DNA from 2 places in the Pseudoalteromonas sp. Isolate6 genome. Region 1 is predicted to be linked to the other one. Evidence: predicted binding sites of a transcription regulator. Region 1 holds the regulator's gene; the other holds the start of a gene.
The links. Region 1 encodes FliA, which starts transcription of late flagellar genes. Its sites were predicted from a motif close to CTAAAGNTNNNNNNNNNNNNGCCGATA; they were not measured.
Positions count from the first base shown of each region.

Region 2: L1D50_RS12690 (VC2046/SO_2500 family protein) is a predicted target of FliA. The motif match lies at 3,524-3,550, and genes of this name have one in related genera.

Region 1 covers NZ_JAKEVK010000009.1:15,127-28,126, reverse strand. Annotated here, with positions in the region: gene L1D50_RS02410 (chemotaxis protein CheW) at 1-134, opposite strand, end outside; gene L1D50_RS02405 (chemotaxis protein CheW) at 159-920, opposite strand; gene L1D50_RS02400 (ParA family protein) at 929-1,699, opposite strand; gene L1D50_RS02395 (chemotaxis response regulator protein-glutamate methylesterase) at 1,827-2,972, opposite strand; gene L1D50_RS02390 (chemotaxis protein CheA) at 3,048-5,273, opposite strand; gene L1D50_RS02385 (protein phosphatase CheZ) at 5,287-6,063, opposite strand; gene cheY (chemotaxis response regulator CheY) at 6,083-6,466, opposite strand; gene L1D50_RS02375 (RNA polymerase sigma factor FliA) at 6,509-7,243, opposite strand; gene L1D50_RS02370 (MinD/ParA family protein) at 7,246-8,106, opposite strand; gene flhF (flagellar biosynthesis protein FlhF) at 8,099-9,574, opposite strand; gene flhA (flagellar biosynthesis protein FlhA) at 9,594-11,696, opposite strand; gene flhB (flagellar biosynthesis protein FlhB) at 11,780-12,910, opposite strand; gene fliR (flagellar biosynthetic protein FliR) at 12,920-13,000, opposite strand, start outside.
Region 2 covers NZ_JAKEVK010000083.1:1,448-17,091, forward strand. Annotated here, with positions in the region: gene L1D50_RS12670 (NCS2 family permease) at 1-751, opposite strand, end outside; gene L1D50_RS12675 (SEL1-like repeat protein) at 873-1,322, shown strand; gene L1D50_RS12680 (SulA-like leucine-rich domain-containing protein) at 1,654-2,049, shown strand; gene L1D50_RS12685 (YchJ family metal-binding protein) at 2,095-2,556, shown strand; gene L1D50_RS12690 (VC2046/SO_2500 family protein) at 2,968-3,489, opposite strand; tRNA gene L1D50_RS12695 (tRNA-Tyr) at 3,602-3,686, shown strand; tRNA gene L1D50_RS12700 (tRNA-Tyr) at 3,707-3,791, shown strand; tRNA gene L1D50_RS12705 (tRNA-Tyr) at 3,821-3,905, shown strand; tRNA gene L1D50_RS12710 (tRNA-Tyr) at 3,932-4,016, shown strand; gene L1D50_RS12715 (DUF2938 domain-containing protein) at 4,034-4,531, opposite strand; gene L1D50_RS12720 (helix-turn-helix domain-containing protein) at 4,604-4,999, shown strand; gene L1D50_RS12725 (YgjP-like metallopeptidase domain-containing protein) at 5,022-5,678, opposite strand; gene L1D50_RS12730 (ion channel) at 5,905-6,885, shown strand; gene L1D50_RS12735 (HD domain-containing protein) at 6,903-7,544, opposite strand; gene L1D50_RS12740 (class I SAM-dependent methyltransferase) at 7,672-8,862, shown strand; gene L1D50_RS12745 (PilZ domain-containing protein) at 8,924-9,214, opposite strand; gene L1D50_RS12750 (response regulator) at 9,224-9,607, opposite strand; gene hrpA (ATP-dependent RNA helicase HrpA) at 9,689-13,582, opposite strand; gene L1D50_RS12760 (CBS domain-containing protein) at 13,736-14,164, opposite strand; gene L1D50_RS12765 (isoaspartyl peptidase/L-asparaginase) at 14,250-15,278, opposite strand; gene L1D50_RS12770 (SapC family protein) at 15,445-15,644, opposite strand, start outside.

The sequences.
Region 1 (13,000 bases):
TAACGCAATACTTCTTGCACTTGCATTACATTGATACCGTAAGTTTCCTCTTCAAGCTTGTAAGTAACCCATTGCAATACTTCATCATTACTATCAGCATTTTTGTCTGCAGAAAGTAGTCTATCTTGGCTCATGGTTTCACTCCATCAATATACTAGTTACTGCTCTCGACTATCGAGGCCTTGTTCTAGCAAACGGTTTAAATTCTCTACATCAATCAGTGCGCACATTTTTTCTTTAATCACCCCAGCCAACCAAGGACGTTTACCATCTGCTGTGCGCCACTTTATGTCTTCAGGCTTGAGTGTTAGGTTGTTGACTAGTTTTTCAGCTAACAGTCCCCAGTTACTATCCCCAAGCGTAATCAAATACTGGTAATCCAGAGCATCTTCTAATTCTGGTGTTAATTTTTCAGGCATTACCCATCGCGCAGTATCAACAACATTGAGCTTTTCTTCACGATTTAGCATGACGCCTTTGAACCATTTAGGTTTACCAAAGAGTTGATTGACTTCGCCCAGTTGGTGTATTCCCCCAAGTGATTTCAGCGGAACCGCCAGTGTCAAGCCTGCCACTTCAAAAAACAATGCTTGGAATTCACCTTCTTGATAGGCATCCCTTGCCGAGACGGATTCTATCGTTGCCTGTTCTTTGATAATAGATGTATTTTCAGTGACTTCAAGATCTTGAGCTAATTTACTCGATTGTTCTTCAATAACATCACTTACCTGTTCCTGAGGCTCGATTGCCACCACAGCTAGGGGTTCTGTCGTTTCTAGCTCTGGTTCTGGCTCTTTTACTTGCTCAAGCAGCTTTGCAACCGGCGACAATTCGCATTGTTCAATCTCTGGTTCCTCTTGTAACAGGGCGCCAAGATACTGCTTCATCACCTTTTCATTTGCAAATAAATGCTTACTCATTATGTTCTCTAGCTTAACTGCTTTAGGTAGTCCAATAGTGCACGATACGCAAATACGCCTCGCGATTTAGGACAAAACTGTACTGGGACCTGCTGTGCAAGGCTCGCATCCCTAAACTTGGTATCTACGGGCACCACGCCTGGCCAAACGGCCTCTTTGTATGTTGCCAACAACGTTTTATACGCCTCCAACGACGCTTTGGTCCGTTTATCATACATTGTTGGAATAATGGTGTATTGATACTGCTTCTGCTGTGAAGACTGCATTAGCTCCATCGTGCGCATCATTCTATCTAGTCCCTTCAACGCCAAAAATTCAGTTTGAACCGGTACTAAAATTCGCTCACTCGCTGCTAGCGCATTGACCATCAACACACCAAGTACGGGTGGACAGTCTAAAATAGCATAATCATATTGATCCGCTATTTTTTCGAGCGATTTCTTTAAGATAAGCCCCATACCCGTTTTATTACCCATACTACGATCGAGCGTAGCAATGGCCATAGTGGCAGGCAAAATATCAAGATTTTCAATAGTTGATGGGCAAAGAGACTGTAAAATTTCTTCACTCGTCATACTGCTGCCGCGTGCAAAAATATCATACACACTGACTTCTAGCTCTTCAGAATCAATACCAAAGTAATATGTCAGTGAAGCATGAGGATCGGTATCAATAAGCAAAACTCGGTAACCTTGTTCAGCAAGAATGCCTCCTAAGCTTACCGTCGTCGTGGTTTTACCCACGCCACCTTTTTGATTTGCTACTGTCCAAATTTTCACTCTATATTCCTTCGCTTATCACTATTGATTTCATTCAATAGATACTATACCAACTCAGTGTTATTTATTCTTTTTAGACGTTTGATATTTACAAGCTTCAAGCAGAGCAACCAAGTAATAGCTTAGTCTATTGGTTACCTGCTTCTTTATTAATTCTCGCAGCAAAGTCTTGTAGGGCGATACTATCCGAAGAAAGTCCAGCGCCGGCGACTGCTTGAGGCATGCCGTACACAACACAAGTCGCTTCATCTTGCGCCCAAATAGTGGCCCCCACCTGCTTTAGCATACGAGCGCCATCTCGGCCATCTGCGCCCATTCCCGTTAAGACAATTGCTAACGTGTCGCTGCCATAAGCTTTTGCAACACTCGCAAATGTCACATCAACGCTAGGTTTGTAGGTGATCCGTGGGCTATCATCCTCAAACACTTTAAGTGTTTTACTACCACCGCGACTTTCAACCAGCATTTGCTTGCCACCTGGGGCTAAATAGGCCACGCCAGGCATTAATCTATCCCCTTGTTCCGCCTCTTTAACTTTAATCTGGCATAAGCTATTTAATCTTGCTGCAAACGCAGGCGTAAACGCGGCAGGCATATGCTGGATAAGTAAAATTGGATGAGGGAAGTTCGCAGGCAACTGCGTCAATATCGTTTGCAGCGCAACGGGTCCACCTGTTGACGTGCCAATTGCAACCAACCCATATCTTTTACCCGACGCTCTAACACTCGCGGTATTCGACGAGCCACCAGATACCGGTCTCTGAAAACTTCTATCCGGTTGAGGGATCGTTGCTCTTCCTGTGTCAGTGCGAGTTGCTCTAGGTTCGACTCGCTTAGGTGGAGTCGTGATACTAGGGCGAGTAAAGCGGCTAACACGGCGACGGCCTATTTCCTTAACTTTATTTTGTAATGATTTAATTGCCTCTTCGCTATTACGAGCGATGTCTTCAAACTTTTTCGGTAAGAAATCAACGGCGCCAGCATCCAGTGCATCTAACGTAGCACTCGCGCCCTCACGAGTAAGCGAAGAAAACATTAAGATTGGGGTCGGTGTAGCCTGCATGATCTGCTTCACCGCACTGATCCCATCAAGCACAGGCATTTCTACGTCCATAGTAATTACGTCTGGACGCAATGAAGCGGCTTTTTCAACCGCTTCCTTTCCATTAACAGCGAAATCTATAACCTTGATTTCATTGTCTTTTTCCAAAATTTCACTGACTCGACGACGAAAAAAACTTGAGTCGTCTACGACTAACACTTTAACTGCCATTGGCAACGCTCTTTTATTTTGCTCTACAGCAGAGCAGCAAATGCTGCTCTAGAATTCGAACTACGCCTAATAAAATTAGGCGTAGTGTTTTAATAAGTTGGGAACATCAAGGATTAGCGCAATGCCACCATCGGATGTGATAGTAGCACCGGCCATACCTGGTGTACCTTGTAACAATGCATCTAATGGTTTTATTACAACTTCCTCTTGACCTATCAGAGAATCGACCACAAAACCGACTTGCTTGGTACCAATTTGCGCAATGACGACATGGCCTTCCGCCTTTCTCATGCTCCTGTTGGCACCTTTCACTAACCAATGCTCAAGATAAAACAGCGGGATCGCTTTTTCTCTCACGATGATAGTCAGTTGACCATCAACCACATTCGTTTTAGTCAAATCTAAATGGAATATCTCGTTCACACCAGCAAGTGGTAACGCAAATGTTTGCTCACCCACTACCACCATCAAGGTAGGCAAGATAGCCAATGTAAGCGGTACTTTTATCTCTAATACGGTACCAACACCCAGTTCTGATTGGATATTTACCGAGCCATTCAATTGCGTGATCTTCGTTTTAACAACGTCCATCCCGACACCACGGCCTGAAATGTCTGAAATTTGTTCTTTCGTTGAAAAACCTGGTGCAAAGATCAGATTATAGGCTTCAGTATCAGACAATCTGCTCGCTTGGTCAGAATCAATAACTCCCTTATTGATAGCTATTTTCTTGAGCTTTTCAGGATCCATACCGGCACCATCATCACGAATGGTAAGAAGTATATGATCTCCTTCTTGTGATGCAGATAAGGTAACGGTTCCCATTCTTGCTTTGCCCGAAGCTTCACGTACATCAGGCATTTCAATACCATGATCCACTGAGTTTCTAACCAAGTGAACTAATGGATCTGCAAGCGCTTCAACAAGATTCTTATCTAAATCTGTCTCTTCACCTTGTAAAACTAAGTTGATCTCTTTTTTCAAGCTTCGTGCAAGATCTCGTACAACTCGAGGGAAACGGCCAAAAACCTTTTTGATTGGCTGCATCCGCGTTTTCATCACGGCGCCCTGTAAGTCTGCGGTCACTACATCTAAGTTTGAAATGGCTTTCCCCATGGTTTCGCTATTGGTGTTATTGGCTAAGCTAACCAATCGATTACGAACCAACACCAATTCACCAACCATATTCATGATTTCATCAAGACGTTTAGTATCAACTCGAACTGTAGTCTCAGCTTGCGCAGCAGGTTTCTTTGCAGCTGCAGGTGCTGAGGCTTTTGCAGCGTCAGGCTCTTTTTGTGGTGTAGGAGCTGCAGACTTAATTTCCGCTTTAGGCGCAGGCTTCGGGGCTGGTTTCGGCGCTGGCGCAGCTTTAACTGGCTCAGGTTGAACAGGTTTACTCTCTGACGCTTTTGCGGGCGACTCATCCACTGCTTTAGGTGCACTCCCTTTACCGTGCAGCTCGTCAAGCAAAGCTTCAAATTCATCATCAGTGATTTCTTCATCACCAGCAGGCGCATTCCCCCCGTCGGTTGAAGTTTGCTTAGCTTCAGATTCACTGGCTTGCGAAGTCACCGGGTCTTCTGTATTTGGTGCACTACCAAATTTACCAACACCATGGAGTTCATCTAAAAGGTTATCGAATTCATCATCAGTGATGTCACCATCATCCGAGGTTGACACAGTTTCAGTTTTAGTCGCTGGAACTACAGCGGGACCATTACCAGCACCATGTAATTCATCTAGCAGATTTTCAAACTCTTCTTCCGTTATCTCATCAATGCCTGAACTACTATCAGTATCTGAGCCAACATCTGCATCGAATAAAATATCATCTGCATTTAAATCCGGCACCAAAGGTTCTGGCTCAGAAACAGGTTCGTCAATCACCTCATTGACTTCGTCTTCAGAAGCGGGCTGGCTAAGTTTGTGGAGTGTTTCAAGCAACACAGGATCAGCAGCTTCTGGCTCCTCCCGGTTTTGAATACAAGCGAACATTTCGTTGATAGTATCCAAAGATTGCAAAATAACATCCATCAATTCCGAAGTTACTTTTCGCTGTCCTTGTCGTAATACATCAAACACGTTCTCCGCACCGTGACAGGCATCAACCAGTTCAGTCATACCGAGAAAACCAGCCCCACCTTTTACGGTATGGAAGCCACGGAAAATCGCGTTAAGAAGTTCTTTATCTTCAGGATTATTTTCTAGTTCAACAAGCTGTTCAGATAACAGTTCTAATATTTCACCTGCTTCAACTAGAAAGTCCTGCAAGATATCTTCATCGACTTCAAAGCTCATACACACTCTCCAACTAGAAGCCTAAACTAGATAGCAAGTCATCGACTTCGTCTTGACCAGAAACCACGTCATCTCGCGATTCAGCGTCAATAATTGGACCTTCAGGTCCAGACAATTCATTACTGATAGTCTCAGTTGTTTTTATTTCATTTTCATTCGTTTTTTCTGCAACGGCAGGTGCTTCATCTGAAGTGCCAAACACAGTTAGAAGGTGAATGAGACTATCTTCTACTTCCCTCACAAGCTCAATAACACGACGGATAACCTGTCCTGTCAAATCCTGATAGTCTTGTGCCATCAGAACGTTGGTCATTAAACCTTGTAATTCGTCTGTCCGTGTCTTTGAAGTCTGCATAAAGCTGTCGAGATCATGACACAGAGATTTAAACTCACCGAGTTGAATATCCCTACTCATCAACCTATCCCAAGTGGGCTTTATTTGCGCTAACTCATCCGCAAGATTCTGCGCAAGAGGTAAGCTTTCTTCGACTGCGTCCATCGTTTTGTTTGCAGCGCTTTCCGTCATTTCCATAACATAATTAAGGCGCTGCTTTGCATCAGGAATAGCCTCTGTTGTGAGATCTGCAAGCCGAGTATCTAGTTCAAAGTTCTTTAAAGATTCGTGCAACTGACGAGTTAGCTTTCCAACTTCTGCAAATAGCTCCGATTGCTCTTTGTTAGCAGCTTCTAAAATCAGCTGGTCAGCTTTTTCTTGTTCACCCTGCTCTAAAAGCTCGACAAGTTGTTTTGCTTGTTCAAGTGTAATTTGAGGCGCAGCATTTACAGACATAGGCCATATCCCCTTGCTGTTAGCCTAGTCGCTCAAATACTTTTTCAAGCTTAGTTTTAAGCGTGCCAGCTGTAAACGGTTTGACAATATATCCGTTAACTCCAGCTTGCGCTGCTGCAACTATTTGTTCCTTTTTCGCTTCTGCGGTAACCATCAACACTGGAATGTGCTTAAGTTTTTCATCCGCTCGTATTGCACGAAGCAGATCAATACCTTGCATGCCCGGCATATTCCAATCAGTTACTACAAAGTCAAACTCCTGATTTTGTAGCATCGGAAGTGCTGTACTACCATCATCAGCTTCTTGAACATTGGTAAAGCCTAAATCTCTTAATAGGTTTTTGATTATTCTTCTCATAGTAGAGAAATCATCAACCACGAGAATTTTCATGTTCTTATCCAAAACTTCCTCCAGTGAGGTTCGAACCCAACTATTTTATGTACTCTAATTTATCCAGTCATTGATTTTAGCTTTAAGCTTTATCATTGCCTGACCGTGAATTTGACTTACTCGAGATTCACTAACATCAAGAATGGCGCCAATCTCTTTTAAATTCATTTCGTCGTTATAGTAAAGTGACAAAACTAAAGCGTCTCTTTCGGGTAACGCTTTGATCGCATTTACTAAAGACTCGTTAAAACGCTCATTTTTAACGTTATTAAACGGTTTGTCTAGCGCAAAATCGCTGTTTGCAGGGGTTATCACATCTTCATCAACCCCAAGATCCTCAATCCCGATGACTTTGCTTGCATTTACATCATGTAAAATATGATGGTACTCATCTAGAGATATATCAAGTTTTTCAGCGATTTCAGTGTCTTTTGGTTCTCGACCAAGGAGAGATTCTAGCTCGGAGATAGCTTCAGCCACCATTCGGCTATTTTTATGTACGGAACGCGGAGCCCAATCGCCACGGCGAATTTCATCCAACATCGCGCCTCGAATACGGATCCCCGCAAAGGTCTCAAAACTAGCTCCTTTAGAGGCATCGAAATTTTTAGATGCTTCAATCAACCCAATCATCCCCGATTGGATGAGATCGTCGAGTTGCACACTTGCCGGAAGTCGAGCTATCAGGTGACACGCCACTTTTTTCACCAGTGGAGCATGCCGTTCGACCACCTTGTGAAGATGCTCTGAAGTTTGATATCCCGCAGCTCTGTTGACCGGAGAAGCCATAATCACCCGTTTACAAGTTGTTCAATGAAAAATTCTAGATGACCGGAAGGTTGATGAGGAATTGGCCATTTAACTGCTTTAGCGGCAAGCCCCTTAATCGCAATCGCGGCTGGGGAGCTCGGAAATAAATCTACGATAGCTCTTTGTCTACGAGAGGATTTACGCATGTTTTCGTCAAACGGTACGGTGGCCACTAACTCCAGTGCTACATCTAGAAAACGATCTGTAACTTTTGAAAGTTTAGCAAATAATTCTTGCCCTTCACGCATGCTGCGGACCATATTGGCAACAATTTTAAAACGATAGACACCATGCTCTCTGCTTAACACTTTGATCAATGCATAAGCATCGGTAATAGAGGTTGGTTCATCACACACGACGACCATCACATCCTGTGCAGCCCGAGAAAAACTCAGGACCATATCAGAGATACCTGCTGCGGTATCAACAATTAATACATCGAATTGAGTGTTAAGTTCGCTAAAAGCGCGAATAAGCCCGGCGTGTTCTGCTGGAGTCAACTCTACCATATTTTGAGAGCCAGAGGTCGCCGGTACAATTTTGATACCTGCGGGCCCCTCTACAAGAATTTCATCAAGTTCACACTCTCCCGACAACACGTGCGACAGATTTTTTTCTACTCGAAGACCTAACATTACATCACAGTTTGCCAAGCCCAAGTCCGCATCCAGAACTAGGACTCTTTGTCCTTGTTGACCCATAGCGATAGCAGTATTGAGTGAGACATTAGTTTTACCCACCCCACCTTTACCACCGGTCACGGCTATTACTTTTACACCCTGGTTGCTATTTTGACTCATTCTACGCAGGCCACTTGCTTGATCTAAAACTGTGTTAATCATACATTCCTACTGACTCTGACGCTACTGGTACACGTCGAGAGTGCTGTGCTTTTATTCTTTTTAAATACAATTGCTCAGCCTTTTTTACTAGCTTTTGAGCATTTGCTACGCGAATGTCTTCTGGCACTCGCTGACCGTTGGTAAGATACCCTATTGGCAAGCGATTTTGAATCGCTATGCTAATTATCTCACCTAAACTTAGACTTTCATCAAGTTTTGTGAAAATACAACCGCTTAAATTTACTTTTTTGAAGTGCCGTACGGTTTCTTGTAACACATTCATTTGTGCTGTTGCACTCAGTACTAAGTAACTACGAATATCCACTCTTGCGCTACGCATAAGTGTATTTAACTGTTCAGTTAAGCGCAAATCTCTTTGACTCATTCCCGCCGTATCTATTAATACTAGACGTTTATTTCGTAAATGATAAAGCACTTCTGCAAGTTCATTTGCATCTTTAACTTGTTTAACTGGACAACCAATGATTCTACCATAGGTCGCTAATTGCTCGTAAGCACCAATTCTATAGGTATCAGTAGTTATCAACGCCACTTTATCTGCACCGTATTTTTGTGCGCCTAGCGCCGCTAATTTTGCGACCGTTGTGGTTTTACCAACACCAGTTGGACCCACCATAGCGAATACGCCACCTTGGCGGAGAATATCATTGTTAGTGGTGTGCATTTGGTTTATCACCATGTTTAACAAGGCATTCCAAGCTTCTTTACGAGAAACATCATCAGGGATAAAGCATGCCATTTGTTCAGCAACATCTTTGTCTATGCCCATTCCTTCAAGACGGTCTACAAGACACGCGCGGGTTGGATCACGACGAGCCATTTCTTGCTTCATTAGTCCTGATACTTGATGCTCAAGTAATTGACGAATTGCGTTCATCTCTTCACGCATTGCACTCATTTCGTCAGGCTTGGCATTTAGCTCGGGTAAATCATCACCAAAACCATTGTCCAATTCATCAGACTCTCCCCACTGCTGTGGTTGCTCAAAAGCATCATCCTCGAAGTCAAAAGATTGGCGGCGAGATTGCTGTGGCTTCGCTTGGTATGCCGGAGCTTCAGTCTGTGCCTTGCGTTGACTGCTTAACATTTGCTCAGTATCAATACCCGACTGTGAGAACATAGAAGCAAGTTCTGGTGAACGGGGGCGTGGTGCTTGGCGCTCAAGCAATGCTTCTAAGCTATCAGCTACTTGTGCTTGTTTTACAGGCTGAGCTTGGCGAGGCTCAGGACGGACAAAGCGAGTCTGAGCTTCACTAGGAGTTGCTGTACGGGTTGCTGGCGCTTGCTTAACCGGTGCAGCGGCACGGTCATTATCAATTGCTGCGACGATTTCAACACCATCCGCTAACTTTTTATTTGACATGATGACAGCATCAGCGCCAAGCTCTTCTTTCACTTCATTCAAAGCCGTACGCATATCTTTTGCGAAGAAACGTTTAATTTTCATGTTACAGCCCCTTTATCCTCTATTGTCCAACCGAGCTCACTATCTTGATTTGTCTTTCTTCTGGTACTTCTTGATATGACATCACTCGAAGCCCTGGAATTGTATGCTTAACAAATCGAGACAGCACACTTCTCAACATACCTGAGGTTAATAAGATGGACGGCTCCCCTAGCATTTCTTGGTTGTGATGTGCTTCTCTTAATGATTCTTGAAGCCTCTCAGCCAAGCCAGGTTCAATACCTGCCCCCTCATCACCTGCGTTCTGAAGTGACTGATGCAACATCTGTTCCAACTCAGGCGCCAATGTTATGACAGGGATTTCTTCTTCGCTCCCAACTGCATCTTGGACTATTAATCGACGCAGTGAAATTCTCACTGCAGCAGTTAGTACATCTGGGTCTTGGCTACGTGGGCCATACTCAACTAAGGTTTGCACAATCGAACGCATATCTCGAATCGCAACGCCTTCGTTAAGGAGGTTTTGTAATACTTTTACTACGGTAGTAAGCGGTAAAATATCTGGCACTAAGCCTTCAACCAATCGTGGGTGACTTTTCGCTAGCATGTCTAATAAATTTTGTACTTCTTCATGCCCAAGAAGTAGTGACGCATTATTCGTTAATAATTGGCTAATATGTGTTGCCACCACAGTTGCAGCGTCTACTACTGTGTAGCCAAGTGAATGCGCTTCATCCTTTTGGTCTGGCTTGATCCAAACCGCATCTAAGCCAAATGCAGGATCTTTCGTCTCAATGCCTTTAATCGGTCCAAACACTTGACCTGGATTAATTGCAAGTTCGTCTCCATGCTTTAGTTCGCCAGTCCCCGAGCCAACTCCCATTAAAGTAATGTTGTAGGCATTCGGATCCAGCTCTAAATTATCGCGAATATGCACAGGTGGTACCAAAAAGCCAAGTTCCTGAGAAAGCTTTTTACGCACCCCTTTAATGCGACTGAGAAGCTCACCGCCTTGAGCTTGGTCAACCAGAGGAATGAGGCGATAACCGACCTCTAATCCTATCACATCAACTGGTTGTACATCGTCCCAACCAAGTTCTTTTTGTTCCTGCTGTTGACCACCTTTTGCGGAAGGTCCTTTCGCAGCTTGCTCCGCTTTTTCAATCTCAGCTTTTTTCTTTTGTTGATTCGTGTAATAGGCAATATAACCAAGTAAAACACCCAAGCCTAAAAAGGCAACATGTGGCATGCCCGGGACGAGTCCCATAGTGATCAAAATACCTGAAGCAATAGCCAGCGACTTTTCATTACCCAGTTGGTTCTTAAACTGATCACCCATGTTGTGCGATTCATTTTGACGCGTTACGACAATTGCAGTACCTATTGAAAGTAAGAGAGAAGGAATTTGCGCGACCAGACCATCACCGATAGTCAACATGGTATATACTTCCATCGCATGACCAAAGCTTAAATCATGCTGGATCATCCCAACGAACAGGCCACCTATTATATTGATGGCAAGGATCACGATACCTGCAATAGCATCACCCTTAACGAATTTGCTTGCACCATCCATTGAACCGTAAAAATCGGCTTCTCTAGTCACTTCTTCACGACGAGCTCTAGCGTCATCCGCAGAGATAAATCCAGCGTTTAAGTCCGCGTCGATAGCCATTTGTTTACCAGGCATAGCATCAAGGGTAAAACGTGCGGATACCTCAGAAATACGGCCCGCACCTTTGGTAATTACAACAAAGTTAATAATTATAAGGATCAGGAATACAACTAAACCAACAGCATAGTTACCACCAATCACGACACTACCAAAGGCCTCAATCACTTTACCGGCAGCATCGCCACCATTATGACCTTCAAGTAACACGACTCGGGTACTTGCGACATTGAGTGCCAATCGCATGATTGTGGCGATCAGTAGCACCGCTGGAAACATGCCAAATTCAAGTGGCTTTAACGTATAAACGGTCACCAATAGCACCACAAGCGCTAGTGCAATGTTGAAGGAAAATAGAATATCGAGCAAAAAAGGCGGCAATGGCAAAATAACCATACCGAGTGCTGCAAGTACCAACAAAGGAGTACCAACACCCTTAGCATATTCTTTTTTATCTCGATTGAGTTGTTGTAAAACCGCTTTAAATTCCATAACTTAACACAAGCAAAAAATTGACACACAGCAACTACTGCAATATGTATTCCAATAAATTACTGATTCTATAGAAGCGACCTTTAATGTTTTAAATCATCAGGGATAGGTAAATTACTGCTAAGTGCCGTAGGCCTTTTCCCCTTACCCTTTTTGAAACGATTGAGCTGAAATACGTAAGCAAGCACCTGAGCGACCGCTGTGAATAACTTCTCAGGAATTTGATCTCCCACCTCGGTCGTGTGATAAAGCGAGCGAGTTAACACTGGCGACTCAACAATGGGTACATCTCTACCTTTCGCTATTTTTCGAATCTGCATCGCGAGCTCATCAACACCCTTAGCAATAACAATAGGCGCCCCCGCTCGTTCGGTATCGTATTTTAAGGCAACGGAATAATGAGTAGGGTTAGTAACGACAACATCTGCATCTGGCACATCTTGCATCATACGCCGCTGTGACATTTCTCTTTGCGTACGACGGATCCGTGCCTTTATTTGCGGATCACCTTCTGAGTTTTTATATTCATCTTTGACTTCTTGCAGCGTCATTTTGAGCTGCTTATGGTGATTATAACTTTGATAAGGGGCATCAATCGCTGAAATAATAATCATGGTGCAACTAAGCGCTAAAAACATCCAAGCGATAATTTCTAGCGCATGCTCTATACTTGATGGGATTTGCTCGATACTCAAATGCAATATTTCTTCAAAATACATATTGATAAGCAAAATGGCAAAGCCTGCAACTAACACAAATTTGAGAATTGACTTTAATAGTTCAATCGCAGCTTGTGGGCCCAACATTCGTTTAACCCCTTTCATTGGCGACATTTTACTCGCTTTTGGTGCAGCCGCTTGCCAAGAAAAGTTAAAGCCTCCAAGTAAAGTGTTTCCAACGACACCTGCTATTGCAATTATTAAAACAAACATCGCCATCGGAAATATTAATTCTGAAGCAATCTCTGCCCATACTGCGAACATTTTTGTTGTGTCGTAGGTTTCGTTGCGGTTCAGTGTAAGCATTCGCCCCATGACATTATATAACCCCTTACCTATTCCTGGGCCATACATCAATAAGGCGATGGCGGAAAATAGTAGAACAAAGGTCGTTCCTAGTTCCTTTGAACGGGCTACTTGACCTTTTTTCCGAGCGTCATCTATTTTCTTCGAGGTCGGTTCTTCGGTGCGCTCTTGACCGGAATCTTCTGCCATCTCAGACTCCTATACCGTGCACCCAATTAGGTCGCACATCAGCTCTATCATTTTAAGCCATTGAAACTCAAACTGTGCTAAGAAATTTCC
Region 2 (15,644 bases), on a different contig from region 1:
CGACAAATAAAAATGCAAACACCACGCTGAGCATGGAAAGCTCAAAAATTCCGCTCAAATCCAACTGCATATAGGTCGGCGCGATGCTCGGGGGCATATCAACAACCCCGTGATAATCTACAAGCCCAAGCCCCCATGCAATACCCGTCACCATTAAAATGCTGATAAGCACACCACTTTTGACTTCACGGTACATGAGCGCCGCAATCACAAAAAAGCTGGCAATGGCTAATAATGGGCCGGGAGAAGTGATATCACCAAGCTGTACTAATGTGGCATCGCTTGCCACCACAATTTTCGCGTTTTTTAACGCAATTAACGCTAAGAACGCGCCTATACCCGCAGCGATCGCACGCTTTAGCACAATGGGAATAGCTTGGATCACCCACTCACGAACTTTGAAGACACTCAAAAATAGGAATAAACAGCCTGACATAAATACCGCGCCTAATGCACTTTGCCACGTATAACCCATACCAAGCACAACACCATAGGTAAAAAAGGCGTTTAAACCCATTCCAGGCGCAAGCGCTAATGGGTAGTTTGCCCATAGTCCCATAATAAAGCAGCCGATTGCAGCTGCGATACAAGTTGCTACAAAAGCAGCGCCGTGGTCCATACCAGCTTCAGCTAGCATTGCAGGGTTTACGAAAACGATGTAAACCATAGTAACGAATGTCGTCAAGCCAGCAATCACCTCAGTTCTTACATTGGTGTGCATAGCTTGCAGTGAAAATAACCGCTCGAGCATAACTAAAATTACAAATTTGAGGAACAAGTGATTGGATTTTAACACGAATCACTTTAAAACTCGGACAAAATAGTTAAAATTCAGCTACACTCTGCTTATCAACATTATTGCGAATACATATATGGATCAAAATAGCACCGATAACTCAGCAAACCATGACTTAGAACAGCAACTGCTGAATGTGCTTGAATTTGTGACGTCACCATTAAAAGCGGACGCAAAATTCCCAGATCTTCACGACAATACTCAAGCACTGAAAAAAGGTCTCTATTACCTAAAAGAAAAGTCTTTCCCGCTTGCAGCAAAGTGGCTAAGACTGGCGGCGATGACTGGTGATTTAAAGGCACAGTTCTTTTTAGGTTTGTTGTTTATGAAAGGCCAAGGAGTGCCACCCAGCCCATTTCATGCAGCTGCTTGGTTGAGTTTGGCCAGCAGTCAAGGACACAAAGGCGCCGAACAAGTACTACTTGATGTTCGCCGCTTTCTTACTACTAAGCGCTTTAGAGATGCACAATGCTATGCAGCAACACTTTACGAGCAAATTCATCAACTACAGCATATTAGCCAATAAATTAAATTTTACTCCTCAAAAAAATGTAGGCTAGGCGTAGCCAAGCCTCTCTTAAGTAAACATACGCTTACCCTCTGCAACGGTCACAATAGTACAGTAGGAAAACTACTGTATAGCAGCTGAGAAAATTTCCTATTGCTTTATTCATATTCAAATTTCGTCAATTAAGCTCTCATTTCAAAAAATCACAACCATTTGTTTTATATTGAAAATTTAAACCAAGTAAAAATTAAGCTTGAATATTGATTAAAAAGCTAGCAATTTTTCTTGCATTCACACACTGTATAAACTACTGTATACACATACTGTATAGATAACCAGTGAGACAATTATGTTACACAGCAATACACTTCTACAGCCAAACAATTCGACTTATTACACACTTAACGAAATCAATAATGTTATCGTTGAAGATGAGATCGTCGCTAGCTTAGAGTTACTTAAAGTTTTACATAAATGTCAGCATAAACAAGGCTGGACGCTACTCGTTGCGCCCGATAATGTACCAAACAAGTCACTGCTAGAAAGTGCTTCTGTTGATGCAAGCAAGTTGCTCGTCATTAGGCAAAAGCACATATACGACCTTGAGTATGTACTTAAAAGTGCTATCAGCAATGGTAATTTCGCTGCGGTGGTGATTTGGACTGATATTGCATCAGTGCAAACTATCAACAAAATGGAACTGCCGGTATCTGACGTTGCAATACACTGTTTTCAAAGCGCTTAACAAGCTACAATAACAGGATATAAATTTGTTAAAACTGAAGTTTTTATGTCTTGTTATTGCAATTCATCCCTTCCCTATTCGCAATGTTGTGAGCCGTACCTTAAGGGACAAAAATTCGCAGAGCGTCCACAAATACTCATGCGTTCTCGCTATACTGCATACTGCTTAAAAGATGCAAAGTATATTCATGACACCTACGCCCAGGCTAAACAAGCACAAAATAGTGTCGACGATATTGCTACATTTGCTAATTATGCACACTTTATAAAATTGGAAGTGCTAGAAGAAGCAGTAGAAGCTACTCAGGGGATCGTTGAGTTTAAGGCGCACTATATCGCAGAAAACACTCACTATATACTCCATGAACGGTCAAATTTTATCACCGAAGCAGGCAGATGGTATTACTTAGATGGCGAATTGTATGATACGCCTACAACCAAGGTAGGCAGAAATGACCTCTGCCCGTGCGGCAGTGATAAAAAGTACAAAAAGTGCCACGGTAGCTAAAATAGCCTGAATTAGAGATTAGATACAAAGCAATAAAAAAGCTTGAAACGAGCGAAAGATGATTAAGGGTAGTTTATACCAATTGAATTAATTCTCTAATCAATTTGAAGGGTGAAATAGCATATTAGCTTCGTTAAAAATTTCTCATTTAGAACAACTAAATAGCAAAATCTTTGCCTTGCCTATATGGATATAGGTACCTTAGCGGTAGCAGGACGCGAGAGCGGTGCTACTAAAGCTATTTCCCCGCTTCAAAATAGATCATTTACTTAATACAACTGGTATTAGCCTAGACATGAAGCTCGATAAGCGTGGCGTTTAATGTCAGTCTAGTAACGAAGCAAACAGTTGTAAAATGACAAGTTTAATACCAGGTTGTCTTAAATTCGCTCAATTTAGCAGCTAATGTTGTTACGCCGTCGCGCGTAACATACTCTGCATATCTCCCGTTGCAATTTGATCATAGAAACCAGCCGCATCCATTGCCTTTTCAGCGACTAAGGCAAGTTTACCTTGCGTACTTGCCAAACGTCTTTTAACCGCTGGTTCCAAATTTTCTACAACTTCGAGTGGAATATGCTTTTTATCATTTCGTGCAGCAAAAGGTTCTGGATTTAAATTTTCTTGCAATCGCAAGGTCGCCATCGCTCCCATAGATACCAGCTGCGCATTATGCTGACCAATAAGCATATTGTACTCTTTTGGTGCAAGCGGCTTTTGTGGTCCTATTTCAAATTGCTTTTTTAGTGTTTCTTCTGAGCTATCTTTCGCGGCAGCTTCAGATTTTGGTAGATGAAATTGGCTAAAGTCTAGTGCATCAGTTGATAGCATAGATAACAGCATGGCAAAATCGGCAGAGCGCGTCTCATGAACACTGATATTTAATGCGGGCCCTAATTGCGACTCACTGATTAAAACGCCATCAACTTGCATGTATTCCAACCGATTATTTTGCTAATTACGAATTTATCGGCCTTTTTCCGAAAAACTTTAGTAGTTTTCTTTACTTCGAAAAAAACTTTGTTATTATCACCGCCGTTGTTTAGGAGGGGTTCCCGAGCGGCCAAAGGGATCAGACTGTAAATCTGACGGCTCAGCCTTCGCTGGTTCGAATCCAGCTCCCTCCACCATAAACAACAGTTACAATTTCGGAGGGGTTCCCGAGCGGCCAAAGGGATCAGACTGTAAATCTGACGGCTCAGCCTTCGCTGGTTCGAATCCAGCTCCCTCCACCACTTTCAAATTGTAACGCTTTAAAATGTATGGAGGGGTTCCCGAGCGGCCAAAGGGATCAGACTGTAAATCTGACGGCTCAGCCTTCGCTGGTTCGAATCCAGCTCCCTCCACCACTTTTAAAGTAAACGCTCCAAATGATGGAGGGGTTCCCGAGCGGCCAAAGGGATCAGACTGTAAATCTGACGGCTCAGCCTTCGCTGGTTCGAATCCAGCTCCCTCCACCACCTTCTATTGCTTTATCTCACAATAAGCTTACATATATAAACGAGCTTAAAAACAATCCAAAGCCAAAAATCAAATGTGCTGCCATACTTTTTACCCTTGCCTTATTCGGTTCTGGTAATTTAGATGCTGCGACCCCTGCACCAAAACAGGGTTGCATAATAAAGAATGGAAACACACACGTTATTAAGCCAAAAACTAATGCAATCAAAAGGCTTGGCTCAGTCAACCAAGGCTTGCCCACGCCCAGCAGTATCGCCAAGGCGAATACAATCCCAATGAGATAATGCATGCACCAACCAATGACACGTTCACCAGATATTGGCTTACTATGCCCGATACCTTGATGCGTAAGTTGACCTTGACACAAGTGTCCAATCCACCTGCCAACTAATGCATAGTCTAAGCCCTTTATGGCAAACAAGCGACTGAGCATAAATGCCCACAAATCCATAACAAGCGTTGCACCTACGCCAATCGCGACTGCAGGCATTAACATCGAATATAGGTTTTCCACTATTTTTACTCCTCTTTTTTACTGATAACCGCTATCCTACTAGTTCAAGTTAACTTTAAGTCAAGGGCAAGAATGGATATCAGTGAAGTTGCAAAAAAATCAGGTTTACCCGCATCCACGCTTAGATATTATGAAGAAAAAGGGCTGATCCGATCGATTGGTCGACAAGGGCTTAAACGTGTTTTTCCCCCGTCGATACTTGAACGTCTAGCGCTTATTACCCTTGGTAGAAACGCAGGCTTTTCGTTAGATGAAATAGCGGACATGTTTACCCCCGAGGGTAAAGCGGATATTGATAGGATGAAGTTACAATCTAAAGCGGATGAATTAAATGAAACCATTAAGCATTTAACTGCAATGCGAGATGGCCTCTATCACGCTGCAAAATGCCCTGCGCCAAGCCATTTTGAATGCCCGACATTTAAAAAGTTGTTAAAACGCGCGGCAAAAGCGAGGCCCGACAAATAATAGGCATAAACAGGGCGCTATGCTAATGCTCAATCATCAAGTCACGACCGTGGTCACGTAAATAACGCCGAGCCATTTTATGGTCGTCGCCATAGTGCTTTGTTACCAAATGCCAAAATGCGCTATTGTGTGCCATAACATGAAAATGGCAAAGTTCGTGCACTACCACATAATCAATTACCCACTTAGGCGCACCAATCAAAAGCGTATTAAACGCAAGCACGCCTTTAGATGAAAAACTGCCCCAGCGGCTTTTGTAAACGCGTATTTTTAGCGTATCAAAGCGAGCTTGAATATCAGGTTGATACCGCGCAATAACCATATCTACATAGTCATTTAGCGTTTCGCTTAACAGCGCGACTAACTCACCCCATTCATTTTTGACAGCCTTAAGTAACACTCTTTTGTTATCAAAATCAATTACAGAGGTTGTACTTTCGCCTCTATGAATAGTAAAGGTCTCGCCGAATACTTGCACAATTCCTGTTTCAAGCGGCCGAGGGCTCTCAGGTATGACTTTTAGAGCAAGCTTTGATTTTATCCAATCGGATTTGCTTTCCACCCAATTATGTAACCAGCGCTCGCAAACTTGCTCTGGTGCATACACAAATACTTGGCCAGCTTTTATTTTTATCGCAACGCTCTTACGTTTTCGGCTTTTCTTCAATTGATATTGCAAGGTAACAAATTCTTAGCCACTAAAGCATGCATTATAATATGAGCAACTTATCAGAGTCACTGCAAACGCCATGTAAGATGATGAATTTGATCAACAATGACAATAAACTCATCAATAGTGTGGTTTCTAACACACTATAAATTAGAAAGATTTTTTCGTTAAATCACCGTATTTATTATTTTTGCTGCTACGCTTAATGAAAAAGGCATTTTGATTTAGGCAAGCTATGGCTGATAAACCCATTTGCCAATATGTGTCACCTGAGGGAAAAAAATGCAGTGAAATCGATATGGGCTCAGGTTACTGCTTTTGGCATGATAATAAATTCGATAAAGGTGGCTTAGAGCTAAGCCAAAAGCTTGAACGCTACGCCAAGCGAGGCGGCTTGCTACAAGGCTTAGAGTTGAAGCGAGCCAATTTGGAAGGGCTCAATCTTGTTAACTTTGAAAATCATCATGGCTATGATCTATCTTATAGCAACTTTTATCGTGCCAATTTGAAAGGGGCGCACCTGTTTAATAATACCATTAAGCATGCGTCTTTAATGAAGGCGGATTTGAGAGAAGCAAGCCTGCACTGCTGTAATTTAGAAAGCACCAATTTGCTCGGCATAAAGCTGGAAAACACCCGTATCGATAATATGGAACTCGGTGAGCAATTACTGCAAGAGCAGCAAGCTTTTGAAGCACGTAGAAACCGAGCTAAAGAAGATGCGGAAGACTTGTTTCTGCAGTCCGAAGAGATCTATCGTTTACTACGTAAAGGCGCAGAAAACCAAGGACTATTTGAAATGGTTGGGCGCTTTACATATAAAGAGCTGCGCATGCGACATGCTCAGTATCCACGATTTTCAAAACGTCACCTTATTTCCAGCTTTGTCGACCTGCTATGTGGGTATGGAGAAAAGCCAGAAAATGTCATTCGCTTCAGTCTAGGCATGATAATTACCTGTGCATTTTGCTATTTTCTATTTGGCGTTTCGTTTCAAGATCAGATAATGCAGCTAGACTTAGACAACAGTGTATCTGAAAATGTAATGGCGCTGCTGAATAGCTTTTATTTTAGTGTTGTTACCTTCACAACCTTAGGTTATGGGGACATTACGCCTGTGGGGATCTCCCGGCTGATCGCAGCGGTAGAGGCTTTTACCGGCAGCTTTTCATTAGCGCTATTTGTAGTGGTTTTTGTAAAGCAAATGACGAGATGATACTCATCTCGTCATTTTTAATCCGCGATTTCTGATTTCAGTTGTTCTAAAAAATCCAGCATATATTGAGTGCGGGCTTGTGCCTGCTCACGAGCTGCAGTGGTATGCATGTTATCTTTAATATGCAGCAGCTTAATGAAGAAGTGATCTAAGGTATATTTGGTATCGTCCGCTTTTCTGTGCTCACAAAATGGGTCTTCTACATTGTAGAGATTACGCGCTATCGCCCCACCTACTTTCATACAGCGGCTAACACCTATCGCCCCTAACGCATCCATTCTATCTGCATCTTGGACAATTTTGGCTTCTAATGTCGTGGGTGTGACACCAGCGCTAAAGCTATGTGCAACAATGGCGTGGTGAATCGCCTCAAGTTTACCCGTGTCGTACTTCAACTCTGTTAGGAAGGCAACCGCCTTATCTGCAGCTAATTTCGACGCCAGCGGTCTATCTGGATGATTTTTTGCTACGGCAACACAATCATGTAACCAAGCGGCAGGGATCACCACAGCAGGATCCGCCCCCTCAGCTTCGCAAAGCGCCTTTGCAACTTTAACTACACGCTTGATATGGGACAAGTCATGGGCGGTATCTGCACATGGTGTCGACAGCATAAACTCTTCACATGCTTTTTCTAATTCATGCATTTTTAACGTCATTAAGCTCAACTTTTATTAATATCCGACAAATAAGCCCACACAAATTCAGCGGGAAAGGCATTACTGATTGTATGTTGCCACACCCTTCACTAAAATGGCAGCTATCAGGAAAGATTAGAGAAAATATATGACTTGCGCGCTATATCTGCAACCAGGCAGAGAAAAATCCCTTAACAGAAAGCACCCTTGGGTTTTCTCAAAGGCCATTAAAAAAGTAAAAGGCAAGCCTGCCCTTGGCGATACCGTCAAGATTTACAGCAATGAAGGTAAATACCTCGCCACAGCCGCTTACAGTCCAGACTCTCAGATCAGAGCCAGAATTTGGACATTTGATGAATCACAACATATTGACCAAGCGTTTTTTGAGCAAAAACTCGCTCGAGCACTAGCAGCCAGAGAATATGTTATTGCTGAAGGTGGTTTAACTGGCTTTCGATTGTGTGCCGCAGAGTCAGATGGTCTGCCAGGTGTAACAATTGATAAGTTTGATAACTACTTGGTTTGTCAGTTGCTAAGCGCTGGTGCCGAGCGTCACAAAGGTGAAATAGTAATGGCATTGCAATCACTATTTCCTGATTGTCATGTTTACGAGCGCTCAGATGTTGATGTGCGCAAAAAAGAAGGCCTTGATAAAATTACCGGACCGCTTGCTGGCGATGCACCAACCACACCTGTCCTTATTAGCGAAAATGGTTTAAAGATTGAAGTCGATATCATCGGCGGCCATAAAACTGGCTTTTATCTAGATCAACGCGACAGTAGAGCCGCGTTAGAACGCTTTGTAAAAGACAAAGAAGTGCTTAACTGTTTCTGCTACACCGGTACATTCGGCCTGTATGCGCTGCGCGGTGACTGTAGTAAAGTTATCAACGTTGACGTATCGCAGCCAGCACTCGACACTGCAAAACGTAATGTAGAACATAATGGACTAGACTTGTCGAAGGCTGAGTTTGTGAAGCAAGACGTGTTCAAGCTACTAAGACAATATCGTGATGAGGGCCGCCAATTCGATACGATTGTGATGGATCCGCCAAAGTTTGCAGAAAGTAAGGCGCAGCTTAATGGTGCCTGTCGTGGTTATAAAGATATCAATATGATTGCCATGCAAATATTAAAGCCTGGTGGCACATTACTCACCTTCTCGTGTTCTGGCCTTATGGAACAAAACCTATTCCAGAAAGTCGTTGCAGACGCTGCGCTCGATGCAGGTAAAGAGCTGTTGATTATGGAAAGGCTAAATCAAGCCGCCGACCACCCTATTGCGGGCAATTATCCAGAGGGCTTTTACCTAAAAGGTCTTATTTGTAAGGTTTATTGATCAAGCAACTCACAGTGGTATTGGAGAAAGCTTCAATACCACCCTTAGGGCTTTAATTAATCTAATTGAACTTGGTGATTTCAAGTCCTACAACCCACTGCTCATCCTGCTCTTGACTACAGCGGATCACGGTTGCATGAGCACTAAGTGGCTGGATCATATCGCCACTGGAATCAATGAAAATGTCAACGGTTGAATTTGCTTCGATTGGGTCGCTCACTGTCACCGACAACCCCGTAGCACTTAAATCGTGGCAAACTCCTTGGTACACTTTACCTGACTCAAGCTCAGTTAATTTTGCTACCGCATCTACCGACATACGCATAAAACGGCGTTTATCTTCATTGATCATATAACGCTCCTACACCATTGATTTTATTTTTTCTAATAGCGATTGCATTGAGAATGGCTTAACCACATAGGCATCGCAACCTGCATCGAATCCCGCTTTTTGTTCTTTTTCAGACTCTAAACCAGACACCATTAGTACCGGAATGTCCTTAGTTTCTGGTGTATTTTTCAACATTCGACAGGTGTCGTAGCCGTCAAGACCCGGCATACACACATCAAGCAAAATAGCATCTGGAGGATCAGCAATTGCATTCGACAGGCAACTCGTACCCGAGTTTGCATAGCTCAGCTCAAACGCCCCTGACAGTGCCATTTCGAGCATTTCATAGTTAAAATACTCGTCGTCGACCACTAGCAGGTGCGGTGCATTTTTCCTTTTCTCTCGTGTGGACATATTCAATGCCGCTTCCTTCTCACAATCCAAAGTTTTACTTCCTCATATAATAAAGTAACTGTCGTACTCTAAAATGCAAGTTTATATTTCGCACTCTTTTATAGAATTCAGAACGCGTTTAGCCGAAATTGGATAAGCCGTTCCTAATGTTTGAGCGAACAAAGACACGCGAAGTTCCTGTTGCATCCAAAAAATATTTATAAGCGACTCTGGTACAGGTAATCCAGAGGGAATTTTTGCCAACTTGTCTTGATAAGCTGTAGCAACTTTTTCCAATTCTAATACACACAACCTATCTCTGTTTGGATCTACCGCAAGTTTTTCAAGCCTTTTCTCAATCGCTTTCATGTAGCGCAAGATATCAGAGATTTTGTCAGCACCGTGAGCGGTGACAAAGCCTTTAAAGATAAGATCGGATAACTGAGATTTTATGTCGCCATGCGCGGTGATCATCGTGAGATCCACTCTGCCTTTCATGCGCTTGTTAATACTGTGGGCAATGCTAAGCACAGCCTCAACTTGCTTCGCAATTTCAACTACAGTATCGCCTAGCTCAGCTCGAATGTGCTCTTTGGCTTTTTCAAACGCGACATCATCTCTGATCTCACCAAATCCACGCAGCAGCTTGTCAACCCCAGCTTGCGTACAGTCATCAACTAAATCATGCACTTTTCCAAAGGGGTTAAAATACAATCCTAACTTAGCCTTATTTGGTAAGTGTTGCTGTAGGTATTTAACAGGCGAAGGAACATTGAGTAGCATAAGACGGCGCAATCCTGCTTGATGCGCCGCTTGAGCTTTTATTTCGTTATCAAACAATTCTATGGCCGTACTTTGTTTTTTATCGACTAATGCTGGGAACGCCTTAATCTCATAATTTCCTTGCTTTTTAGTATATTGCTCCGGCAGCTCGCCGAAATCCCACTGCTGAATATCCGTTTGCTCGATCCCTTGCTCAGCCACTTGCGAAAGCGTCTCGGTCACTTGACCTTGCAACTTTGCCTTGAGTGCTAGTAAATCAAAGCCATGGGCTATCACCTTGCCTTTGTCATCGACTACCTGAAATTGCATTTTTAAGTGCGGTTCAAGTGCACTAATGTCCCAATCTGACTCGGCGACTTTAACACCTGTCATTCTGAGTAAACGATTGGCCACCGCTTCTCTAAATGAACCTTGCATTACCTCAACGGCGGCAAGCACCGCATCTGCATAATTTGGTGCTGGCACAAAGTTACGTCTTAGGGTCTTCGGCAGTGACTTAATAAGCCCACAAACCAGCTCATGTCTGAGCGCAGGAATATGCCAATCAAAACCTTCATCTTGAACTTGGTTTAATAGTGCCAGAGGAATATTGACCACCACGCCGTCGAGTGCTTGGCCTGGGTCAAAGTGGTAACTGAGAGGCAAAATCAAATTCCCTTGTTGCCACGTATCAGGATAATGTGTATCCGTGATATGTTCAGCGTCATGCTTCATTAACAGATCGCGCGTCATATGCAAAAAGCGTTTGTCTTTTTGCTTTTGTGAACGCCACCATTTATTAAACGCAGCACGATTATTTACGTCTTTTGGAATTCGATCGTTATAAAACGCAACAACATCTTCTTCGTCGACTAGGATATCGCGACGCCTCGCTTTATCTTCAAGCGCCTGCACTTCTTCAACCAACTTTTGGTTTGCGCTCAAAAAGCCTTCGCTTTGGCCAAGTTGACCGTTTGCCAGCGCTTCACGAATAAATATCTCTCGGCTAACCACAGGATCAATATCGCTATACACCGTGCGTTTACGGCCAACGATGATCAAGCCGTATAAGGTTTGCTGTTCAAATGCGATAACCGCTCCAGCCTTTTTCTCCCAATGCGGCTCGCTATAGCTTCTATTTACTAAATGCTTAGCGATTGGCGCAATCCAATTTACATCGATTTTGGCATTAACCCGAGCATAAAGTTTACTGGTTTCCACAAGCTCGGCAGACATCAACCACTTAGGGCTTTTCTTAAACAGTGTTGAACCTGGAAAAATATGAAATTGGCTGTTACGTGCGCCTTTAAATACTTGCTTTTGCTTTTCGTCTTTTACACCAATATGGCTAAGCATACCGCTTAGCAATGATTGATGGACGGCTTCATCGCTTGCAGGACTGCTATTTATTTTAAAGCCGAGCTCCTCACACACCGTAGTCAGCTGATATACAATATCTTGCCATTCACGTACACGCATGTAGGCCAAAAAGTCTTTTTGGCATTGCTTTCTAAACTGGTTACGCGTCAGTGCTTGCTGCTGCGCTTCGATGTAATTCCACAGATTTAGATATGCAACAAAATCAGAGTGTTCGCACTCAAAGCGGTTATGTTTTTCGTCAGCTGCTGCACGTTTGTCTTGAGGACGCTCTCTTGGGTCTTGAATAGACAGTGCCGCAGTGATCACTATCGCTTCCCAAAGCGCGTTGTTTTGTGCCCCTGACATCACCATCTTAGCAAGCCTTGGGTCTATGGGTAAGCGGCTTAGTTTGCGACCTGATTCTGTGAGCTTGGCTTTTTCTCTGCGCTTTGCAGGAACTATCGCCTCCAACTCTTCAAGTAATGACATGCCATCTTTGATATTACGGCTATCAGGCGCTTGTACAAATGGGAATTGACTTATATCACCAAGTCCAAGTGCGAGCATTTGCAAAATAACGGAAGCTAAATTGGTTCTTAGAATTTCAGGGTCGGTAAACTCAGGGCGCCCTAAAAAGTCGTCTTCAGAATATAAACGAATACAAATACCAGATGCCACACGCCCACATCGACCTTTACGCTGGTTTGCACTGGCTTGTGATACTGCTTCAATCGGTAAGCGTTGCACCTTTGTTCGATAACTATAGCGGCTTATTCTCGCAGTACCCGGGTCGATAACATAGCGAATACCTGGTACTGTCAATGACGTTTCTGCAACGTTTGTAGATAATACAATACGCCGCTGGCTATGCGGCGCAAAAATGCGATTTTGTTCGGCATTAGAAAGGCGCGCATACAAAGGTAAAATCTCAACGCCTTTTAAATTGCGTTTTGCCAGCGCATCAGCGGTGTCACGAATTTCACGTTCACCGTTCATAAATACCAGAATATCCCCAGGTCCTTCAGCACAAAGCTCATCAACCGCATCAAAAATACCCTGTAACTGGTCGTTTTCTGCTTCGCTATTTTGTGAGTCTACATCTTCAACTGGACGATATCTCACTTCTACTGGATAAGTTCGTCCTGACACTTCAATAATAGGTGCGTCACTAAAATGTTTAGAAAAACGCTCAGGATCAATGGTTGCTGAGGTAATAATCACTTTAAGGTCTGGACGCTTCGGCAACAGCTGCTTTAAATAACCCAAAATAAAATCAATATTCAGGCTGCGCTCGTGCGCTTCATCAATGATGATTGTGTCGTACTGGTTGAGGAATCTGTCTTGTTGAATTTCCGAGAGCAAAATACCGTCGGTCATCAGTTTTACGTATGTATTGTCAGAGACTTGATCTGAGAAGCGAATTTTAAATCCAACTTCTTGCCCCATCTCGCAGCCAATTTCTTCTGCAATACGGGTAGATACACTTCTTGCTGCTAGTCTTCTTGGTTGTGTATGACCAATATAGCCATCCACGCCTCTACCTAACTCTAAACAAATTTTAGGCAGCTGCGTGGTCTTCCCCGAGCCTGTTTCTCCGGCAACAATAACCACTTGGTTATTCGCAATGGCTGCTTTGATGTCGTCTTTTTTCTGGCTGACAGGTAGTTGCTCAGGGTACTCTACTGCTGGAATATTGGCACTTCTTGTTACCTTTAATTCTTGGCTTTTTGCAATCGCAGCCGCTACTTTTGCGGCTACCTGCTTTTGCTTTTCTTGATCGGTAATTTTTTTCGCGCCATGGAGGCGCTTTTTGAGGATGAAGTGATCCTTTTTAAGACATGAATTTAGCTCTTTGAACAGCGAGTCAACCTGCACTACACGACACCTTGTGATTACATAAAACGCCGTGTAGTTTACCAAATCAGATTAGGCGAACCCAACAAAATTTGGTTAGGAATTGAGATTTTTGCCGTTATTCTCAAGGCAGCTCCTCATGAGCTACCGAAACGGCCTGTATATTTCATCGCTTCATACGTAGCGGTGGCCAGAGACATAAGCATCATGTAAATGCTTATCTAACGCTAATAACACGTTTGCGCGACTGATGATCCCGAGTAAGCGCCCTTCATCGTCAACTACCGGGTACACTTTGGGTTTATTGCAAATCATCAAATCTGCCATTTGCACTATACTATCTTCACGTTTTACACAAAGAGGCTCTTTTGTCATGACGTCGGACACAACACTATGAGACTCATTTTGATAGGTCGCCTCTAGCATTTTTTTGAGACAATCTTGCTCAGATAAAAACCCAATAACTCGCTTTGTCTCGTCTATAACCGGCCCGCCCGATTGACCGCTTTGTAGCAGCTTCTCTACAGCTGATTCTACGCGCATATCTTGCTTGAATGTTACGGGGCGATGATTTAAGTAGTCTGCGACTTTTATTGATTGCATTGCTCATCTCCATTAAAAACGCCAGCTATCATGATAATAATAGCTGGCGTTTGAAGAACTTGCTTAGTCTCAACGAAATATTGTTTTACTCGCTATAAATACCAACATAGGTCGGTGTTGTTGACGACTTGCTCGCACGGTACATCCCCGCGGTATTAAATGGCATACTAATATTGCCTTTCGGGTCAACAATGATCACCCCACCCGTACCACCAATTGGATAAAGCGTATCAAAAATCACTTCTTTCCCTGCTTTGTCAATCGACTTGTTTTGATAAGCAACACGAGCACAAATATCAGCTGCGACATTATATCGAATAAAATACTCGCCATGCCCCGTTGCTGAAACAGCACAAGAGCGGTTATCCGCAAATGTGCCCGCACCAATCACCGGTGAGTCACCTATCCGTCCGAAGCGTTTCGCCGTCATCCCACCGGTTGACGTTCCGGCCGCTAAATTCCCTTGTTTATCAAGAGCGACAGCTCCCACAGTTCCCATCTTATACTGGCTTTTCAATTGTTGGTGTGCCGCCTGATAGTCCTTGGTCGCCGCTTCTTTCATCTGCAATCGCTTTTTCGCTTTTAGCAGCGATTGATAGCGAGCATCGGTGTCAAAATAGCTGTTTTCCACTAACGTAAAACCGCGTTTCTTAGCAAAGTCTTCCGCACCTTCACCACTTAGCATGACATGTACTGAGTGCTGCATCACTTCTTTTGCTAGGTTGATTGGGTTTTTAATGTGCTTCACCCCCGCCACAGCGCCCGCTTGGCGATTACGACCATCCATGATTGACGCATCTAGCTCATGTCCTTCATCATAAGTGTACACGGCACCCTTACCAGCATTAAAAAAAGGCGAGTCTTCAAGAATATTAATGGCAGCCGTCACTGCATCAAGACTTTCTCCACCTTGTTCTAGTACCTTATAGCCAGCCTCAACAGCTTCTTTTAATTTAGCTTTGTATTGTTTTTCTTTTTCTGGCGTGAAGTTACTGCGCTCAATTGTGCCAGCCCCTCCATGAATGGCGATCGCAAACGGGGACACTTTCTCATCAGCGACAGCAGCTGTCGCCGACAAAGCTAATAAGGCTGCTAGCAAAGAAATTTTTTTCATTTTTATACCTTGGTTCGTTGTTAAACTTCAGCATGAGGTGAATTTTAGAGCGATGCAAGCTTTCGCGTTAAAAGTTTTTTATTTAGAACAACTAAATAGTATCCACAAAAAAAGCGCTTCCATCAGGAAGCGCTTTTCTCAAATCATTCTACTATATTAAAAGCAATTAGCTTGCTTCGCGCTGTGCCTTCATACGTGCAAGGCGTGCTACTTGGTGAGTAGAAGTCAAGAATGCGAAGATAGGTGCTAAATAACCACGTTTACGTAGCTCTAGGAAATCTTCGTCACCTAATTCATTTAGCTTACGCTCATCCACAAGGTAAATACCGTTGATGTCTTTCTTCTCACCACGGATTTCTACCGTTA